Regions from separate parts of the Glutamicibacter sp. MOO4 genome, predicted to be linked through region 2. Evidence: predicted binding sites of a transcription regulator. Region 2 holds the regulator's gene; the other holds the start of a gene.
The links. The regulator LexA, encoded in region 2, represses DNA repair genes until DNA is damaged. The targets are predictions, from matches to a motif close to TCGAACANNTGTTCGA.
Positions count from the first base shown of each region.

Region 1 (10,494 bases), 750 kb from region 2:
GTAACTCGCTGCTTCCTGCCGACCACGTTTGAGGAGTTCAAGAGGATTGCTGCCTTCTTGGCCGAGAAGGTTGTGGGCATGTAGTGCTGAGGTGTTGCGCGGTTGTCCTTCGTCGATGAGCAGTACTGAGCGCATCGACCGTGCCAACGCAATTGAAGCTGCCAGGCCGGCGCTGCCGCCTCCGATAACGATGACTTCAAAGTGTTCCATGATGGTTCCTCTCGAATGGTGAAGCTGAGATTTTTACCTTATCGACGGTTTGCGTTAGAGGGTGTAGCGTTTTGCGCATGACGCAAGAATTGGAAGTAGACCAGATCATCCGACAGCGCATCCGCACCTTACGGCAAAACCATGGCTGGTCGTTGGAGTCATTGGCGAGTAAGGCCTCGCTCAGCGTTTCAACACTGAGCCGAATCGAAACCGGAAGCCGTCGGATTGCGCTGGACCAGCTGGTGCCGATCGCCAAAGCCCTAAGCACAAGCCTCGATGAACTTGTTGCCACGTCGGAAGCTGAGATCATCATTCGGCCCGAACCGATTTCACTGCCCGGCATTACTCTGTGGAAGCTCTCGACGGATGATGCCGTTAATGGGGTCAACGTTTCTAAGATGCGTATTGATCCTTCTAAAGCGCCGGCGCCTAGCGAATTACGTATCCATCCGGGGAAAGAGTGGTTCACCGTTTTGCTTGGTGAGATTCAGTTAAAGCTGGGGGAGCGGACGTATCACGTGAAGGCGGGTCAGTCGGCGCAATTCGATACGATGACGCCGCATGCCATCTGGGCGAAAGACGGTGTTGCAGAAATTTTGGGCATCTTGGACAGCGCTGGACAGAAAGCTCATCAGCATGACAGTGGCAACTAGTCTGTTGGTTTTAGTCGCTCTTGGATAACCTGAGGGCAGTGCAACATTTTCAAACGCCAGGAGGACAGCGATGACGCATCAGCTCACTGAGGAACTCGAGAAGATTCTCGCTAAAGGTGACTACTATTTCGAGTCTTTGGGGCAGGGGCGCTACCGTTCGTCATTGCACGCGCAAGGAGCCTGGAATGAACACGAGCAGCACATGGCTCCGGCGTCAGGAATCTTGGCTTACGAACTGGAAAACTTTCAGCCTCGTGATGACATGCGCATTGCCCGGCTGAGTTTTGAAATCCACGGATTGATCCATGCAGGTGAATTTGAGATCACCACGCGAATGGTTCGACCGGGACGAACCATCGAGCTGATCGAAGCTGAGATGACAGCCAAGGGCCGAACCAGCATCGTGGCACGGGCATGGAGAGTGATTAAAGGCGATTCGAACCAGGTCGCTGGTATCGAAGATGCAACAATTCCTGGTCCAGATGAATGCGAAGTACAGCAAGTTAGCCAGCGTTGGCCAGGCGGGTACATTCGTTCGCTCGAAATGCGGGCAGGCAAGGATTGGCGACTTGGCAAGGGAATCGCTTGGTTGCGCACCAAGTACGCACTTGTTGATAGTGCAGATGCTTCAGATATGGCTAGGCTCGTAGGTTTGATCGATACCGCCAACGGTGTCGCCCCACGCGTCGAGCCCAGCGAGGGGACTTGGGTCTACCCAAACTTGGATCTGCAGATTCACATGTACCGACAGCCTGAAGGTTCGTGGCTCGGGTTAGAAGTGCAACAGAGCTTCGGCGCCGACGGAATTGGGCTCACCTCGACGGTACTGCACGATCTCACCGGTCCGTTTGGTCGAGCCGAACAGATTCTGACTGTACGTTCGCGCTAGAAAGCGTTCAGGATGCAGAAAGTTGGGAAAGTAGCTTTTTGAGTTCCGGCTTGGGCATAAGAACAAACTGACGCTCGCGATACTTCTCGCGGTCAGCGCCATGAACACGGAACAATGCGTAACCCCGTTTGAGCAGGAAGGTCACTGGCTTTCGCCGCTGGGCGACGTCGCGGACAAAGCGACGAATGCCAGTGACTAACGCGGGCTCATCAACGTAGTATGCCTGTACGTTGATTCCCTTTGCCTTCAGTGGCTCGAGCAGTTCGTAAAGAAAAATTCCTTCAGCGACAATCGGTCCGGCAGCTGACCTGATTTCTCGGTGCCCGTCATAGCTGGAAGTTGAGATCGAATAGTTCGGAACCATGGTGCTGCCGTTTTCCAACAGCTCATCGATCGCTTGTAGCGCGGCTTCCTTATTCCAGGTGCCCGAATGATCCCAGTCGACTTCGCCGTACGCGGTACGCGGGAACGGGACAGGATTGCCATCTTCACTGAGCTGTCGGTAGTACTCGTCGAGCGGCAGATGCGGATTACCGTACTTTGACGCGAGATAGGACTTTCCTGAACCGGAGGGTCCGCCGATCAGGATGACAGGAGTAGAAGAATTTGGCACGCCTATAATTATGGCGCAGATTTCTCAGCTGACTACATTCCTGCGTTGTGACATCAACTCCACTGGTAGCCAATGCCTGAATTAGACTCATTGTTATGAGTTTGTTCAATCCTCAGTCGGATGCTCCGCTAACACTAGAAATCGAAGATCCTAGCGGTGATCCTGCTGCAGATTTGGAACGCGGGGTTCAGTTACTTCGCGAAATTCAATCTGGAGATCGTGGGCCGACCCTGCGGTTGTATCGTCCGGATCCTACGTTGGCTTTTGGTCAGCGCGATGTTCGTTTATCTGGATATGAAGCAGCTCGTCAGGCCGCAGAAGACCGAGGCTTCATGCCTCTGGTGCGCAAGGCTGGCGGCCGTGCTGCTGCCTACCACCGTGGATCATTAATTGTTGATCACCTCGAGCCACAACACGAAGCGGTATTGGGACAGCAAAAACGCTTTGAAGTTTTTGCCGATATTTACGCCAAGGCTCTTGCCCGTTTGGGTGTTGATGCTCGGATCGGCCCCATTCCGGGAGAATACTGCCCGGGGGAGCACTCCGTTCATGGACTACCAACCTCAGCTTCGCCACGAAACTATCCGGTAAAACTCGTGGGGACAGCCCAGCGCGTGGTCGCCGGAGCATGGCTTTTCTCCTCGGTGTTTGTCATTGAGGATTCAGAGCCACTGCGTCAGGTGCTGAACGCTGTCTATCAAGCAATGGAAATCCCGATGGACCCGACGACGGTGGGTGCCGCCAGCGATCTTGTCGCCCCCGCAACTACTGAAGCCTTCATCGCTGCGCTCCTTGAGGAATACCGGGAGCATGTCAGCTTGATCGGCGCATGAGCTAACAACTCTGGGCAACAAAAAATCGGTACCTGAAATTCAAGTACCGATTTTTTATTGGGGTCAGCGCTGATACTTGGTGTAACTAATTAGGTGCCGATGCGCTCTACAACTTCTTCGATTCGTGGGTTGGTGGCAGCAGTGCCATCAGGGAAGATCAATGTCGGAACCGTCTGATTGCCGTTGTTGAAGGACTCCACAATCTCAGCGGTACCTTCAACTTCTTCGATGTTTACCTCGGTGTATGCCACACCCTTCTGATCCATCAGACGCTTGAGGTTACGGCAGTATCCGCACCAGCTAGTGGTGAACATGGTGACGCCACCTGCGTCAGGAACGTACTGGTCAAGGTTCAATTCGTTGCTCATACAGGGTATAACCGTGACCCTATTGTGTTTGTTCCCAAAGTGGCCCAGAATTTTCTCTGATTTCCTTGAACTTGATGGTTAGACTGGGAGCAGATTTCCCCCGGGCGGTACGAGGAGCAGAAAATGTGTGGACGGTACGTGATGGCCAAGGCAATCGGTGATTTAGTTGCTGAGGCCGAAGCTGAGGCTGACGAAAACCTTGAACTGCGACAGTCGTGGAACGTAGCCCCAACCACTGATGTGCCGGTAGTGCTAGAGCGTCTGATTGATGATCAGTTGCACAGGCAAATCCATGTTGCTCGGTGGGGACTGGTTCCTGGATGGGCGAAGGAACTGTCCGTAGGCGTTAGAGCTTTTAACGCACGTAGCGAAACTGCGGCCAGCAAGCCGACCTTTAGAGCAGCGGTGAAAAAACGTCGGGCTGCGGTTCCCGTCCAGGGCTATTACGAGTGGAAGAAAGAGGGGAGCAAAAAGCGTCCCTTCTTTGTGCACCGTGAAGATGAGAAGTTGATCTTTTTTGCTGGACTGTACGAGTGGTGGAAGGACGAGGATGACACATGGATCCTCTCCACCTCGATTCTGACTATGGAGTCGCCTTCCGCCGATGAGCCCGGGGTGCTTGGTGAGCTTGCTGGACTGCATGACCGATTGCCGATTCCGATGGACCATCAAATGATGGCACGGTGGATGAACCCTGCGGAAGCAGACGGTCAAGGGTTAATCGAGGAATTGCGGGCTCAAGCTTTTGACGTCGCATCAACTTGGACCATGCACGAGGTTGATAAGGCGGTTGGTAATGTGCGCAATGATTCTCCGCAACTTATCGAAGCGCACAGCAACGCACTGTTCTAGCCAGCGACGCCAGCGGCTAAGAATGTTTCAAAAAGCACCCTTTAAACATTTCGGCAGCCAACCACTGATGGTTGACTGCCGAAAGTGTCTAATGAGCCTTTTAGTGGCCGCGCTTGATCCACTCGTCCAGATTCGGGGCTTCCGCACCGATGGTGGTGGCGTCACCATGGCCGGTGTTCACTACAGTCTGTTCAGGCAGGGTCAGCAACTTGGTCCGAATCGATTCGATGATCGTTTCGAAGCTCGAGTAGCTGCGCCCGGTCGCGCCCGGGCCACCGTTGAACAGGGTGTCACCACTGAAGAGCACACCCAGATCTTCTGCATAGAAGCTGGTGGACCCCGGCGAGTGGCCCGGGGTATGTAGCGCCGTGAGGGTTGTACCAGCGATGGTGAACGTGTCACCATCGTTGATTTCAGCGTCTACGTCGCGCTCTGGGTAGACAGCATCCCAGAGCATGCGATCTTCCATGTTGAGGAAGAGCGGAGCATCCACGGCGTCAGAAAATTCGCCGGCTACTCGGATGTGGTCGTCGTGTCCGTGGGTGAGCACAACTGCCATCACTTCGCGTTCGCCGATGACTTCACGAATCTTCTCAATATCGTGGGCAGGATCAATGACTAGTACCTCTGAGTCATCACCGATGATCCAGACATTGTTATCAACGTCCCACGTGCCACCGTCGAGAGAGAAGGTACCTGAGGTAACTACGTTTTCGATACGAGCGGTCATTAGATTTCCACCACCGAACGCAGCACGGTACCTTCGTGCATCTTGTTGAAGGCTTCCTCGATCTGGTCAATAGAGATGCGCTCGGTGACAAAGGCACCGAGGTCAAGACGTCCGAGCTTGTACTGCTCAACCAGCATCGGGAAATCATGGCTTGGCAAGCAATCGCCGTACCACGAGCTCTTTAGTGATCCGCCGCGGCCGAAGACATCAAGCAATGGCAGTTCCAGCTTCATCTCTGGGGTTGGGACACCCACGAGCACAACGCGGCCGGCAAGGTCACGAGCGTAGAAGGCCTGCTTGTAGGTTTCTGGGCGGCCTACTGCGTCAATGACAACGTCGGCGCCGAAGCCACCGGTCAGTTCCTGGATAGCCTCAACAGCGTCAACCTTGGAAGAGTTAACGGTGTGGGTGGCGCCGAACTTCTTTGCGCCTTCCAGCTTGTCTGCGTTGACGTCCACGGCGATGATGGTGGTCGCACCGGCTAGCTGCGCGCCGGCAATGGCAGCTGCGCCAACACCGCCACAGCCGATCACGGCTACCGACTCGCCACGCTTTACTTCGCCGGTGTTGATAGCTGCACCGATGCCAGCCATGACACCACAGCCGAGCAGGCCTACAGCTGCTGGATCAGCATCTTCGTCAACAATGGTGCACTGACCGGAGTGAACCAGGGTCTTTTCGGCGAAGGAACCAATGCCCAGTGCTGGGGATAGTTCGGTGCCGTCCTCAAGGGTCATCTTCTGGGTGGCATTGAAGGTATTAAAGCAGTACTTTGGCTGACCCTTGGCGCAGGCGCGGCACTGGCCACAGACTGCACGCCAGTTCAGGATAACGCGGTCGCCAACTTTGACGTTGGTGACGTTCTCGCCAATCTGGCTGACTACTGCGGTGGACTCGTGGCCCAACAGGTAAGGATATTCATCGCCGATGCCACCGAGCTTGTAGTGCAAGTCGGTGTGGCAGACGCCGGTAGTGAGCACGTCGACAACTACTTCTCCGGGACCTGGGTCCGGAACGATGATATCGACGACCTCAACTGGTGCGTCCTTAACACGGGAAATGACGGCTTTGACCTTATGAGGCATGGGATTTAACTCCTGAAACGATTGAGTGTTGCTGTTTCGATGCTATCGGTGTGTTCGGTACTAATCGAGCATTCGCGGCACAATGACGCACCCGGTTTCGCCCAGAGCCAAGTCGTCAGTGACTTTCACATCTTTTGTTGCTCTGCGGCTGGCTACTAGTGAAGCTGCGCAGAGATTTATTTTGCTGCGCAAGGTGCCCCAGTTCCCCTCGGCGCCAAACTGTCGGAGCCGATGACTAGTGTAACTATCGTTCGAACAAGTATTCGAATAGACTGGTTCTACTAAGTAAGGAGTGCACGCGTGGGGATGTTCACCGAGTCAATTGAGGTTGCCCGTGCAGCAAACGGAATGCCACTGCGCGTGAAGTGGCAGGGGCGGGACTACCGACTGGTTGCTGAACCTCAGCGTTGGTTTGAACGTCGCAAGTGGTGGGACGAAAACCTGCGGATTCCTCGGGGGATCGGGGCAGGGCTCGCTGACTATGAGATGTGGCGCCTGCAGTTGGTTGCGGTGAGCGGATCCAAACAAGAGCACACCTTTGATGTGAGCTTTGATGCGCAAACCGAGAGGTGGCGGCTGGTGCGCGTGCATCAAGAGCTGGCCCAAAGCGCCTGAGCTTACGGGCAGGGGAACATATTTTCGAAGGACCGTTATGAGCTTTACCCATCTGAACGTCAGTTCTTCCTATAGCGCCCATTACGGGGTGTCGCATCCACGCACTCTGGCTCAAGCAGCCAAGGCGCAGGGAGCACCTATGCTGGCGCTTACTGATAGGGATGGGCTTTACGGGACGGTCAAACATGTAGCCGCCTGCATGGCAGAAGGTATAGCTCCCATTCTCGGAGTGAATCTAGCTGTACTCGATGACAATGGGGAAACTCTAGGCAGGATCGTTTTACTGGCGCAGGGGCACAACAATGGTCTTGGATATGCAGCACTCTGCCGGGCTATCAGCCTCGCGCACAATACAGCTCACGGCGTGCCTGGGCTCAGCGCTAATCAGTTGGGCCAGCTAAGTAAAAGCGGAAACCTGATGCTCCTGCTGGGTGGTGAATCAGACGTAGCTCGAGCAATCCTGAAGGGGAATTACGCTAAAGCCCGCGGACTGTTGGCCGAGTGGAAAAAACGAGTTGGAAAAATGCTGCGGGTAGAAATCACCACGCACCTCTCCACTCCTGGCTCGCGCCACAGCTTAGGTGAAGCATCACGCCTACTGCGCTACGCCTACGAACGCCAGATCAAAGCGGTACTGTCCAACGCCGTGCGCTACGTAGACCCCGACGGGGCAGTCACCGCAGACATTTTGGACTCGGCGCGGGCTCTACATAGCCTGAAAAATCTGGATTTCTGCCAACCCAACGGGCAAGGGTGGCTGAAAACACCGCACGAGATGTTTCAACTGGCTACCGAAATCGGCCAAGCTACCGAAAGGAGCTGGGCGCACCAGATGCTGCGGGAAACCGAAGCGGTGGCACACTGGGCGGCAATAGATCCCGTAACGGATCTGGGGTGGAAGTCGCCGGTCATTCCGGAAGCCAGGGTGATCGGCCTGTATCGACCGGCCATGCAAGAACTCACCGATCGTGTATACGGGGCCGTGCCCACCCTATTAAGAAACGAAGCACCAAACGTAGTAGAAGAACGCCTAGCCCTAGAGCTGGGCGTGATCGAACGGTTGGACTTCGCCGGCTACTTCCTCACTGTGGCGGAGACCGTAAACCTGATCACCGAGATGGGCGTACGCGTAGCCGCCCGAGGCTCAGGCGCATCCTCGTTAGTGAACTACCTTTTAGGTATTAGCCAAGTAAACCCGTTGGCCCACGACCTAGTGTTCGAACGTTTCCTCTCCGATACCCGCACCACCCTGCCCGATATTGATATTGACGTTGAATCCGCGCGACGCCACGAGATCTATCACAAGATTTTCTCCAGCTTCGGTGAGGAACGCGTCAGCCTGATGAGCATGCAGAATGCTTACCGCGCCCGTGGCGCTGTCCGCGACGCAGGTGCTGCCTTGGGTGTAGAGCAGGAGCAAGTGGACGAGATCGCCAAACAGCTCTGGCGCTTCTCTGCCTCCTCTTTCCGTGAAGCGCTGGTGGAGAAGCCAGAGTTAGCAGCGTTAGCACAGCGCATTACCGATGACACTCAGCTCGATATTCTCATTGACGCCACCGAACGATTGGACCGACTGCCAAGACATATCTCCATGCACCCCTGCGGGGTGATCCTCTCTGATGCGAGCTTGCTGGACCGTACCCCGGTGCAGCCCTCAGGCATCGGATTGCAGATGAGCCAGTTCGACAAGCACGATATGGACCTGATGGGGTTGATCAAGCTCGACGTGCTCGGGGTGCGCATGCAATCAGCCATCGCCTACACGCTTGAAGAGATCGCTCGCATGCACCCAAGCAAGGAGCAAGCGTCTCGTGCAGGCGGACACACTAACGACAGTTACATCGATGCCAGTGGAGCGATTGACCTAGCCAAGGTGCCACTCGATGATGAACCCACCTTTGATCTGATCCGCTCCACTCACACCCTGGGCTGCTTTCAGATTGAGTCCCCAGGACAGCGTGAACTGGTTGGCAAACTCGCTCCCCGTGAGTTTAACGATCTGATCATCGACATCTCGCTCTTCCGTCCCGGGCCCATGCAGTCGAATATGGTCAAGCCCTATCTAGAACACCGCCACGGATTCGCTCCCGCCCAATACCTGCACCCAGACCTGATCCCTGCGCTCGCCGAAACCCACGGGGTTACCGTCTTCCACGAGCAGGTGTTGCGCATGCTTGATGTGCTGACCGGCTGTGGTCTAGGGATGGCTGATGTCTACCGGCGCCTGCTTGGCAACCCAGAGAAAGAACCAGCCGTTGAACGCTACGTGCGTACCGAGGCAACCAAGCGCGGCTACAGCCAGGAAACTATTGATCAAGTCTGGGAGGTGCTCTCTGGGTTCGGGTCCTTTGGCTTCTGCAAAGCCCACGGGGCTGCCTTTGCCGTACCCACCTATCACTCGGCTTGGCTCAAAGCGCATCACCCCGAGGCTTTCCTCGCTGGGATCTGGGAACACGACCCAGGCATGTACCCCAAACGATTACTGGTTTCCGAAGCGCGGCGTATGGGCGTCCCTATCCTCCCGCTAGATATCAACCGCTCCAACGGACACTATCGAGTCGAACGAGTATTCGAATACGCTCCAGCGAAGGTTCCCATGGTGCCCAGAGCCGTAGGATCACAACGCCCCGGACGCTACGGAATCCGGTTAGCCTTCCGCGACATTCACCAGATGAGTGAACGCGAAGTCCAGCGACTAGTGGCGGGCCAGCCATATGAGCACCTCGCAGATGTCCGCGCCCGCGCAGGGCTCTCACGACGTACCTACCAAAACCTTGCCGCGCTTGGTGTCTTTGACTCTTTACTGGCAGGAACCTCTCGTGCCGATACAATCGCTCACACTCAATCGATGGTGCACAGCTCTCTGCCGGCCAAGTACCGTCCCGGCCCCGGCCAACTGGCACTGGACCTCGGGCAGATCGAACACATCAAAGCCACCGGAACACAGCTGGACCCGGCCGAGGTAGTACGCACCGAACTAGACCTGATGCACCTAGATGCCAGTGAGCATTTGATGACTTCCTATAGGCGCAGGCTCTCACACCTGCCTATTACCCAAGCAGCGGAACTACTACACCTGCGTAACGGCACCGAGGTACTAGTCGCCGGAGTGCGCATAGCCACTCAAACACCACCTATGCGTGGCGGTAAACGCGTGGTCTTCATTTCCGTGGATGACGGGACCGGCTGTATCGATGCCACCTTCTTCGATGACACACAACAACGCACCGGGCCTTTACTCTTCTCTACCCGCATGTTGCTCATCCATGGAGTCACCCGACGCACCGGACCACGTGGCATCTCACTACAAGCACTGAACGCTTGGGATCTGCATCAGTCAGAATCGTTGCCGGTCGCCGGATACCTTGAAGAACAAGGACGACCGCAAATTAGTTACCGACCAAAGTTCGGCGAGGGCGCACGCAAGAGCGAGAGCGTCGGCGAACTCGCCAAACGTATGGAGGCCGAAGGGCTTGATCAGCGTGGGGCGTGACTAAACCGAAGAAATATGCCCGTTGGCATCGATAACAAACGAAGGGTTATGCACAAAGTCCCAGCGGAAACCATCCGGATCAGCTACGCACGCACTCTTGCCACCCCACGGCTGCACCGTTGGCTCAGAGATCGAGCTAGCGCCCGCATCCAG
Region 1 covers NZ_CM167800.1:1,308,819-1,319,312, reverse strand. Annotated here, with positions in the region: gene AC1Z3F_RS06115 (NAD(P)/FAD-dependent oxidoreductase) at 1-210, opposite strand, end outside; gene AC1Z3F_RS06110 (helix-turn-helix domain-containing protein) at 288-863, shown strand; gene AC1Z3F_RS06105 (thioesterase family protein) at 934-1,752, shown strand; gene AC1Z3F_RS06100 (uridine kinase family protein) at 1,760-2,365, opposite strand; gene AC1Z3F_RS06095 (lipoate--protein ligase family protein) at 2,461-3,198, shown strand; gene AC1Z3F_RS06090 (mycoredoxin) at 3,288-3,566, opposite strand; gene AC1Z3F_RS06085 (SOS response-associated peptidase) at 3,690-4,418, shown strand; gene AC1Z3F_RS06080 (MBL fold metallo-hydrolase) at 4,519-5,148, opposite strand; gene AC1Z3F_RS06075 (S-(hydroxymethyl)mycothiol dehydrogenase) at 5,148-6,233, opposite strand; gene AC1Z3F_RS06070 (DUF6504 family protein) at 6,540-6,848, shown strand; gene AC1Z3F_RS06065 (DNA polymerase III subunit alpha) at 6,886-10,341, shown strand; gene AC1Z3F_RS06060 (VOC family protein) at 10,342-10,494, opposite strand, start outside.
Region 1: AC1Z3F_RS06070 (DUF6504 family protein) is a predicted target of LexA. The motif match lies at 6,485-6,500, and genes of this name have one in related genera.

Region 2 (10,494 bases):
CCGCCCACGTTTCTTGATGCGGGATCGCGCCGATTTCCAGCCGGCCAAGATCAGCTCGCCTTCAACCTCTTGAACACCCATCGGTGCTGCGGCGATAAAGCTGGCTTCCGCACCGAGACGTTCTTCATGAGCGTTAGACCGCAAGGCTATGGCCTTCGGGTCATCACTTCGTGTTGGAGGATTCAGGATCATCAAGGCAAAACCGGCTAGAGATGCGGTAACACCAATAACGCTCAGTCCGATAACGCTGCTGATCTGGGTAGCGACGATCCCTGCGCTGGCAGGTCCAACAATGAATACGAGTTCCGTAGCGGTGGCATCCAAAGCAAAGGCCGTGCGACGTTGCTCTCCGGTGGTCATGATTCCCAGAGCTGTACGCACCACGGAGAATACCGGCAGAGCGAAAAGGCCACCGATGAAAGCCAAAGGATAAACCCAGACCAGCGGCACGTGCGGTACGGTGCACCAAACGATGGTCTCAACGATCACCGAGGGAAGCATGGCTCGGCGCAGGCCCCAGGTGTCAACGCGAGCACCACGCCATGGCGCACCGATAGCAATACCAACAGTCATCAATGCGGTGACAAGGCCAGCTGATACCCATGACTGGTCTAGGTCATTTACTAGGTGCAAGAGCAACAACATGCTCAATGCCGAGTGAGGAAGTCGGGCAATCATGCCGATCAGCAACAACAGCGCAATCTGCGGCTGACGCAAAATCTGCAAATAGCTTTTCATGCCCGAAGTGTTCCTTTGCTAGGTAAGGAGCCCGCCGAGTCTAGCTAGGCGCGCTGTGCAAACTAAGTTCTAAAGAATCCACCGCTTCGGTGAATTCGGAGTTTTGGGACAGTCGTCCCTGAATTGCGCTGGTAATTTCCTGCGCTTGGCTAGGGCTTGTCCCCTGTGCGAAAACAAACTGTAAATTAAGTTCTGGTCCGGAACCACCGCCAAGAACGACTTGGCCGTCCTTGGTTCTTGAGCCTACTCCCCTGCCCGGCGCCAGCTTCACTGCCTGCAACTGCGTGAAACCTTCGGTGGCGTTTTGGACTAGGTTGGCGATCTGCTGATTCTGATAACTCGGAATCCATTCGATCTGTTTGGCTAGGTTCCAGACCCCGGGTCGTCGAAGGACAAAGGTAAATTCGCTACCAGGGTCTAGAACTAGTAGTTGGCAATCTTCGCTGACCGCTGAGAGTGCTGCGCGGGGAGCAAATACTGCCACCGGACGAGCTTCCTTATGCCAAGCCTGAAGTCGTTCCACCGTGGTGAAAATTGGAAGCGCCATACGACCATCCGGTGCTTTGATTTTCACCAGTGCCATGTCGGCTTCTTTATCAGCGGCGAAGCCGTGGTCACCCATAGCTTCTTCGCCTAGCTGAGCTACAACGGCAACAAACACTCGGGCTGAGGACATGGCCTTGTGAACTTCCAGCTCGGAACCGCGACCGGCTTGTAGCTCAGTCAGTGCCGCCATGACTTTTGCGTCGGCGCTGCCGTCGTCTTTATCAAAGTTATGTAGCGGGTTGCCCTCACCGCTAAGGTCGCGTCCATCCCAACTCTGACCTGCCGAGTCGGCGGGTGAACCGGCCTGCGCCAGCGCGGCGACGATGTGTCCCGGCAGGTGGCGTTTAGGCGCTGATTCGTTGTGCTCCGTGCTCATAAGTCCATGCTATCTGGGGAATCGATGTTGGTGCAGGGTAGTTTTGATTCTTCATTCATGAGCTTGAACACCACTTGTCGATGACGTCAGTCAATAATTGCCCAATTCGCTAGCTAGTTACCGTCATTTGGGTCAGCTGCAGTGAGTTCAATTTCAGAACAAAAAATTGACGGTTTGAAAGCCTAGGCTTTCAAACCGTCAATAGTGAAGATCAGCTCGCGTTAGCGACGACCGGCAACGTCCAGCGCTTCTTGAAGCGTGAACTGACCAGAGTACAAAGCCTTGCCCATAATTGCGCCTTCGATACCCTCAGGAACAAGTTCGCGCAATACCCGCAGATCCTCTAGCGAAGAGATTCCGCCGGAAGCTACAACAGGCTTATTGGTCTTAGTAGCAATCTCGCGAAGCAATTCAACATTTGGTCCGCGCAAGGTGCCGTCCTTGGTTACGTCAGTTACGACGTAGCGGGCGCATCCTGCGTCTTCCAAACGTGCCAGAACTTCCCATAGATCGCCACCGTCTTTGGTCCATCCGTGGCCTGAAAGCGTAGTGCCTCGCACGTCCATGCCCACAGCAATTTTATCGCCATGGCGAGCAATCGCCTTTTTGGTCCATTCAGGGTTTTCAAGTGCCGCGGTGCCAAGGTTCACGCGAGTGGCACCGAACTCCAACGCACGGTCCAAGGACGCATCGTCGCGGATACCGCCGGAGAGCTCAACCTTGATGTTCAGTTCCTGTGCGATGCGCTGGACAATCTCGACGTTGCTGCCACGATCAAATGCCGCGTCCAAATCAACGAGGTGGAGCCACTCAGCTCCAGCGTTCTGCCATGAAAGTGCGGCTTCTAACGGGTCGCCATAGCCAGTCTCGGAGCCCGCTTCGCCCTGAACTAGGCGCACGGCCTGTCCTCCGGCGATGTCTACGGCAGGCAAAAGTTCGAGGATTGGTTGCTCGCTCATAATGTCCTTAGTGAAGTAGCGAATGTTCTAAAGGGTCAGTATCCACGCGGCGATGATGCTCATGCCTGCGAGTACCCAGAGTGCGATAACCCAAGAGATATGGGCCTTTTGGCTTTTGAGGGAGATGGCGCCACCTGCGAGGAAAGCACCGACGAACCCAAGCACGATAGTCCACATGTTTAGAGGGTGTCCAACCAGTTGCGCAACAGTCGGGCTCCAGCGTCGCCAGACTTTTCGGGATGGAACTGAACGGCCGACAGCGGACCGTTTTCGACTGCAGCGACGAACGGAGTTCCGTGCGTACTCCACGTGACCTGCGGTGGTGTCATGGCAGGCTGAGTAACGTCAAATTCCCACTTCTGCACTGCGTATGAGTGAACAAAGTAGAATCGTTCGTTTTCAACGCCAGCAAAAAGCTTGCTTCCCTCTGGAGGCTGTACGGTGTTCCATCCCATGTGCGGGATAACATCGGACTTCAGACGCTCCACAGTTCCCGGCCACTCGCCGATGCCCTCGGTTTTCACCCCGTGCTCCACGCCTTGTTCAAAGAACACTTGGTGGCCAACGCAGATACCCAAGACTGGCTGTCCTCCGGCAATGCGGCGACCAATCCAGCGAAGCGATCCGGTAGCGGTGAGTTGTTCCATGACCGATGCGTAGGCACCTACGCCTGGAACGACTAGACCGTCAGCAGCAACAATTTTCTTTGGATCCGCCGTGAGTTCAACCGACGCGCCAGCAGCTTCCAGCGCACGAACGGCAGATCGGACGTTGCCCGAACCGTAGTCGAGAACTACTACATTTTTCTTTGCCACTTAAAGGGCACCCTTCGTGGATGGAATCTTGTCGCCCATGCGCTCATCAAGTTCGACTGCTTCGCGCAGTGCACGAGCAAATGACTTGAACTGAGCTTCAACGATGTGGTGCGGGTCGCGGCCAGAGAGGACCTCGATGTGTGCACAAATCTGAGCGTGGAATGTGATGGCTTCAAATACGTGGCGAGTCATCGATCCGGTGAAGTGACCACCAATAAGGTGGTATTCCTGACCAGCTGGTTCACCGGAGTGCACCAGGTACGGACGACCGGAAACGTCGACCACTGAACGAGACAACGCCTCATCTAGTGGCGCGTACGAGGTGCCGAACCGACGAATTCCCGCCTTATTACCAAGGGCTACACGCAGAACCTCACCGATGGTGATCGCGGTGTCTTCAACGGTGTGGTGCACATCGATGTGAGTGTCACCCGTGGCTCGCACGGTGAGATCGATCAGCGAATGCTTAGACAACGCCGTAAGCATGTGGTCGTAAAACGGCACAGAGGTGCTGATCTCAGAAACGCCAGTTCCGTCGAGATCTAGCTCAACAAAAATCGACGATTCGCTGGTGACGCGTTCCATGCGGGCGCGACGTGCGCCAATCAATTCGGCAGACATGTCTTCCTTCGCTTGATCCTGATTAGTTGTCCGCGCCGAGCAGTTCGGCGAGACGATCCAAGAATGCTGTAGTTTCTGATTCGGTTCCGGCAGTTACGCGCAGCGTACCCGGGATCCCATTGTCGCGGACAATGATGCCAGCTTCCAGCAACCCCTCCCAGATGGAGTGGGGATCAGCGAGCCCGCCAAAAAAGACAAAGTTGGAGTCTGAGACTGAGGGTTTGAGACCCAATTCCTTGAGACGATCAACAATTCGGTCACGCTGGGTTTTGATGTCCTCAACCTGAGCAAGCAACAATTCAATGTTTTTCAGGGCCGCGATGGCCGTTGCTTGGGTGACTGCCGAGAGGTGATAAGGCAATCGAACCAAACGAATCGCATCGGTTACTTCTGGCGCTGCCGCTAGGTAACCCACGCGGGCTCCAGCCAGACCGAAGGCCTTGGACATGGTCCGCGAAACGATCAGACGCTGTCGGCCTTCAAGCAAGGTGAGTGCTGATTTAGTACTTGCCAGGGAGAACTCGGCGTACGCTTCATCGACGATGACTACACCATTGTGTTCGCTCATTGCGTCGTACACTTCGGTGATGACATCAAGCCCGAGAGCGGTGCCGGTTGGGTTATTGGGGGAACAAAGGAAAACGATGTTCGGTTTGTTTTTGCGAACCTGTTCGGCGGCGGACTGCGCAGAGAGCGTGAAGTCTTCTGCCCGTTCTCCTGCGATGTACGCGGTGTCAGTACCGCTGGCCAGCAACGGGTACATGGAATAGGTTGGGCCAAAGCTCATTAGGCTTCGGTTCGGACCACCGAATGCTTGCAAAATTTGTTGCAGAATCTCGTTGGAACCGTTGGCGGCCCACATGTTCTCTGCAGTTAGTCCGTGGCCAAGATAGTCGGCCAGCAATTCACGAAGTTCGGTGAATTCGCGATCAGGGTATCGATTAAGAGTTGTCGCAGCTTTGGCGACTTCTTGTGCGATGGCTTCCACGACCGTAGTTGGCAATGGATGGGTGTTCTCGTTGACATTCAGCTGGATGGGCACGTCGATTTGTGGTGCGCCATATGGGGATAGCCCGCGGAGATTCTCACGCAAGGGCAGCTGACTCAAAAGTTCACTGCGGTCATTCACGCAACAAGTCTACGTGTGGACGGGCTTGGGCAGTGAATCCGCTACGAACCAAGGTAACAATCGCTTGACCACGTTTTACCTTTAGCCAGCAAGCACTGGAATCGACAGCGAGTCGCCGACATGAATCTGAGTGCCATCAAGCGAGTTCATTTCCGAGATGTGACTAACGGCTGAGGTGACGTCGTAACCTTCAGCGTATTCGCTGGCCAGACTCCAGAGCGTATCGCCAGGGATGACGGTTACGTCTACCGTTTCAACTCCCTCAGGTACTTCCGATGATGCGTGAGCATCCGACGCGAACATCGAGAAGAAGAAGGCCGCGGCGACAGTTAAGGCGAACACTGGAATCCCGATAAGGACGGCCCAGCCCCGGCGGTTGATGCGGATCTTCATTGGTGAACGGGTTTCGTTTGAGTCAAGTGCGACAGTTGCCATGACTATGTCTCCTCAGAAATAGTTGTGATGCGAAGTTGTGTTCGATGATTTAGATTCGAAGACTTGTTCGAATCTAGTACATCTGTTCTAACAGAGCTTTGTCGAACTTGTCCAGAAGTTTTCGAACAAATCTTTGAAAGAACGGAACTTATCTACTAAGATTTCGAAGTAGACGAGCAATGAAAACATCACACCATCTAGCTCCGACAGTTTGGACTCACGAACTTTCGACTGCTTGCTAGGGAAGGCAAACTCTCATGTCAGCTTCACAACGCACTCCGCGATCGAATGCCCGTTCGCTGACGATTCGCCAAAAGAAGATCCTGGAAACGATCCAACGGTCTATCGGAAAGAACGGCTATCCACCATCGATGCGTGAGATTGGTGACTCCGTTGGCCTCAAGAGCTTGTCTAGCGTCACTCATCAGTTGAGCCAACTCGAAAAGCTCGGATACATTCGGCGCGACCCTCGACGTCCCCGCGCAATGGAAATCCTTCTTCCGCTGCAGTTGGCTGACGATAAGGACGAGTCACAGACAACGGAAGTACCCGCTACTGCCGCTGCCGACGATGCCATGGTGATCGAGCTCAGTACTTCAGCCGACACCACCATGGTTCCTTTAGTTGGTCGAATTGCCGCAGGTGGTCCGATCCTTGCCGATCAGTCCGTGGAAGATGTTTTCTCGTTGCCACGCCAGCTAGTGGGTCATGGAGAACTGTTCATGCTCAAGGTTTCAGGCGACTCAATGGTCGACGCTGCGATTTGCGACGGTGACTGGGTAGTTGTTCGTCGTCAGCAGACTGCAGATAATGGCGACATTGTTGCCGCTTTACTGGACGAAGAAGCGACTGTAAAGACTTTCCGTCAGCGCGACGGTCACACTTGGCTGTTGCCGCAGAACTCCCGCTACGAGCCTATTCTTGGTGATGCGGCCACGATCATGGGCCGTGTTGTTTCGGTAATGCGTTCGCTCTAAATAGAGATCTGATCAATGTGGGGCAGATGCCATTGGCATCTGCCCCACATCGTCTAGCTAAATCAATTTCGACTGTCGGACTCACAAGCAGCAGCTGCACTGAATATCATCCAGCGCTGGACTGCAGCCGAGAGCCTGCGTGGTTCCTGATCTACCAAACTGTTGGCGGTCGCCACGACCATCGTGCGTGCTGTCGACCGCGTCCTGCCATCAAGGCGCACATCATTAGCGGCCAGGGCCAGATACCTGACCAAGATTCCAGCAAACAAGTTGCCGTCGCCACCGCCGTTCAGCGAAAGCGCACCGGTGCTGTCGGTCAAGTATTGTGCACTGGCGTGGATCAGCATTGTTGAGTGCTCTAAATCAGCATCTGATCCCAACTCCAGCAAAGCGCCTAGAACCGGCCCTTGGTTATAGGTATAGAGCGCGTCCTCGATCCTGTGCCCGTCCGGCACCAACCGCAGCCCGTCCAAGTACAGCCCGCTGTCAATGCTAAACAGTCTTGCCCGTAGCCAGCTAAGTAGCTTCCGTGATTGGTCGCGTTCACCATTCCGGGCAAAAAATAGAGCGGCTGGTGCGTTAGCCGGCGCGTTTTTGAAGTCCTTCTTCCGGGACCAATACATTCCACCATCTAGGACATCGTCAATGGCTCCGTTGAGCTGTTTTCTCAAAGTGGTGACAGCCTGTTTGGCATTAGCTGAGCTGTGACCATCAAGGCGACGTGAGAATGAAAGTAATCTTTGGCTCGCCAAAGCTAGCCAAGCCATGTCATCAAAAAAGTAGTTTGGGAAGACACCGAAGTTCCGCAGCCGGATCCCCCGCAATAGCTCGACGGCTCGCTGAAGTTCCCGGTGCGCTGCATCTAAGTCATTGTCAGCCAGGTAGGCATAGCCGTCGTCGATGATGGCATCTAGGTAATGAGCCTGCCACCAGTAATTCCACTCGCGTAGCGGATGCGAAATCCCGTTGAGGTCACTGAGCATGCTGCCGTCACGAAGCTGGTGCGCCTTGCTGTACGGCAGCCCAATCCACGTTCCGGGCAGTCCAAGAAGACGTTGCCCAAAACGTGAGTGGGTGTCTTGCGCGGCGGTGCGGGCAAGTGTCTTCCAAGACTCCATAGTGCCTTCCGGAGATAAAGATTCCTCTACTTGGCACAGACATTAGCATCTGGCGTAAATGAATCTAGATGGCGCACCGTAGGTGCTTACGCCTACTTCTCTTCTTCGGGTTTGAGCCGCTCTAGGACACCGGTAATAACCTTCTTATCCACGGTGGGCCACATCGGTGGCAGCGTGGCCTTCAAGAAGCTGCCATAGCGTGCAGTGGCCATGCGTGAATCCAAAACCGCCACAACTCCGCGGTCATTGATAGAGCGAATGAGTCGTCCTGCACCCTGCGCCAACCGGATGGCAGCATGAGTCGCTGAGACCTGCATAAAGCCATTGCCGCCGTGTTTAGCAACATCCTCGGTGCGGGCTTTAGAAATCGGGTCATCCGGACGCGGGAAGGGAATCTTGTCGATGATCACGAGTCGGCAGGAATCTCCGGGTACGTCGACACCTTGCCACAGGGTCATCGTGCCAAAGAGACAGGTGTCGCGTTCAGCTGCAAACTGTTCAACCAAGGATTTCATGCTTGCTTCGCCCTGGCACAGAATCTCCACGTCCAATCGTTCCCGAAGGATGCTGGCAGCTTCCTCTGCTGAGCGTTTGGAAGTGAATAGCGCCAGTGCGCCACCGCCCGAGGCCTTGATCAGGTCCTCGATTTCGTCCAAGGTCTCCGCGGCTAGCTGCCGGCCCGGCTTGGGTAGGTGCTTGGCAACGTAGAGAATGCCCTGCTTTGGGTAGTCAAATGGACTACCTACGTCAACGCCGGTCCAGGTCGGAGCTCCTGCACCCATCAATCCCAAGGAACCCGCTACCGCATCAAACTGCGAACCGATAGCCAGTGTTGCGCTGGTCAGCACTACAGTGCGGCCGTCGAATAGCCCCTCTCGGAGCTTTCCCGCCACCGACAATGGTGCCACGTTGAGTGTTGCCGGTTGCGAATCGTCAGCTTCAACATATCCGCGGCCTTCCACAAATTCGCGTGGTCGAGTTGTGTAGAGGACTTCTCGGCGTTCTTCGGATTCAAGCATACGGATGGCATCATCCATCACTGCCTGCATCTGGGATCGAGCGGTCTGCCGTCCGCCATCTGCTGGTGCATTGGCTTCCGGTTTGGACAATGCAAGAATGAGCCGGGCCTGCTCCACAATGTCGTTGAGGGCAATGCCCATATCCTCACGCAGACCCTGTTCTAGCAGGCCGGTAGGAATTCCGGTCAAAGACTTTTCAAGCCGGTTGGAAGCCTTGACCATCTCATCTACGTTGACTCCGCAATGGCGTTTAGCACCGCCTGCGGCTGTCATTACGGTACGCGCCGACAATGCTCCAGAGACCGAGCTTGTCACTCGGTCTTGAAGCTCGTGGGCCTCGTCAATGATTGCTACTTCAAAGTCTGGAAGTACCGACAGGCCTTCGAAAGCTGAGACGGCTAGCAAGGCGTGGTTGGTAATCACGACGTCTGCTTCAGATGCCCGCGCGCGAGCCATCTCGGAGAAGCATTCGTCTGCCATGGGGCACTTTTGAGATCCCAGGCATTCCATTGCTGAAACTGAAACCTGTTTCCATGCCTTGTCGCTGACGCCAGGAACCAGTTCGTCACGGTCACCGGTATCGGTACGATCAGCCCATTCACGAAGCTTTAAGACTTCGCTGGCTAGCGGTGAGTAGGTCGTGCCCGCAGGGACGGCCGGCTCATCCATAGTGAACAGCGTGCCTTCATCATCTGGGTATCCGCCGCCGAGTTTATATTGGCACAGATAATTTGAGCGCCCCTTGAGCAGGGCGACATCCATGGGACGCGAGAGCTTGCCCTTGAGAGATTCGAGTAACCGTGGCACGTCACGACCGACAATCTGCGCCTGCAGTGCCAGCGTAGCGGTGGAGACAATCACTGGCTTAGCGCTAGTTTGCGCGTGAGCCAGCGCCGGAATCAGGTAGCCCATGGACTTACCCGTTCCGGTGCCGGCCTGCACCAGCAAGTGTTCTTCATCTTCCAAGGCGGTCACCACATGCTTGACCATTTCCTGTTGGCCCGTGCGCATGGCACCACCCATGGAAGTGACCGCGGCCTCGAGAAGTTCCAGGGCCTGCTCTTGCTTATCCATGAATGTTGAAGTTCTCCAACTCTGCAGCCAAGGAATCACGTACCTTGACGATCATCCGAGTGCCATCATCTAAATATTCACTTTCCAGAATTTCAGATTCACTCTGGTGTAGCTTCGCGATCAAATCCCCACGGTTGTAAGGAATAAGAACTTCAAGCTGAATTCCGGGTCGTGGAATCAAGGCGCTGATCTTTTCAAGCAGCTCTTCAATTCCTTCACCCGTGTGCGCCGAAACCACCGACGTGTTCGATTCACGGTTACGGATACGTTCAATGACAAATGGGTCAGCAACATCGGCTTTGTTCAGCACAATAACTTCAGGGATGTTCAGTGCGTCAACTTCGCCGAGCACCGTGCGTACCGCTTGAATCTGTCCTTCGGGATCCGGATGCGCAGCGTCAACCACGTGCAAGATCAGATCCGAATCCGCGATTTCTTCCAAGGTTGAGCGGAAGGCTTCCACCAGCTGTGTTGGAAGGTTCGACACAAAACCGACCGTGTCGGCCAGGGTGTAGGTCAGACCGTCTTCCGTGGAGGACTGACGCACGGTTGGATCCAAGGTGGCGAACAGTGCGTTCTCCACCAAAACCCCAGCGTTAGTCAGGCGATTAAGCAACGAGGACTTCCCGGCGTTGGTGTATCCAGCGATAGCTACAGCCGGAACTTCGTTGCGTTTTCGGTTGGCGC
Region 2 covers NZ_CM167800.1:557,610-568,103, reverse strand. Annotated here, with positions in the region: gene AC1Z3F_RS02630 (MFS transporter) at 1-738, opposite strand, end outside; gene AC1Z3F_RS02625 (SseB family protein) at 779-1,660, opposite strand; gene priA (bifunctional 1-(5-phosphoribosyl)-5-((5-phosphoribosylamino)methylideneamino)imidazole-4-carboxamide isomerase/phosphoribosylanthranilate isomerase PriA) at 1,882-2,619, opposite strand; gene AC1Z3F_RS02615 (hypothetical protein) at 2,647-2,796, opposite strand; gene hisH (imidazole glycerol phosphate synthase subunit HisH) at 2,799-3,434, opposite strand; gene hisB (imidazoleglycerol-phosphate dehydratase HisB) at 3,435-4,055, opposite strand; gene AC1Z3F_RS02600 (histidinol-phosphate transaminase) at 4,078-5,184, opposite strand; gene AC1Z3F_RS02595 (LysM peptidoglycan-binding domain-containing protein) at 5,266-5,619, opposite strand; gene lexA (transcriptional repressor LexA) at 5,877-6,596, shown strand; gene AC1Z3F_RS02585 (glycoside hydrolase family 76 protein) at 6,659-7,714, opposite strand; gene AC1Z3F_RS02580 (ATP-dependent DNA helicase) at 7,807-9,807, opposite strand; gene hflX (GTPase HflX) at 9,800-10,494, opposite strand, start outside.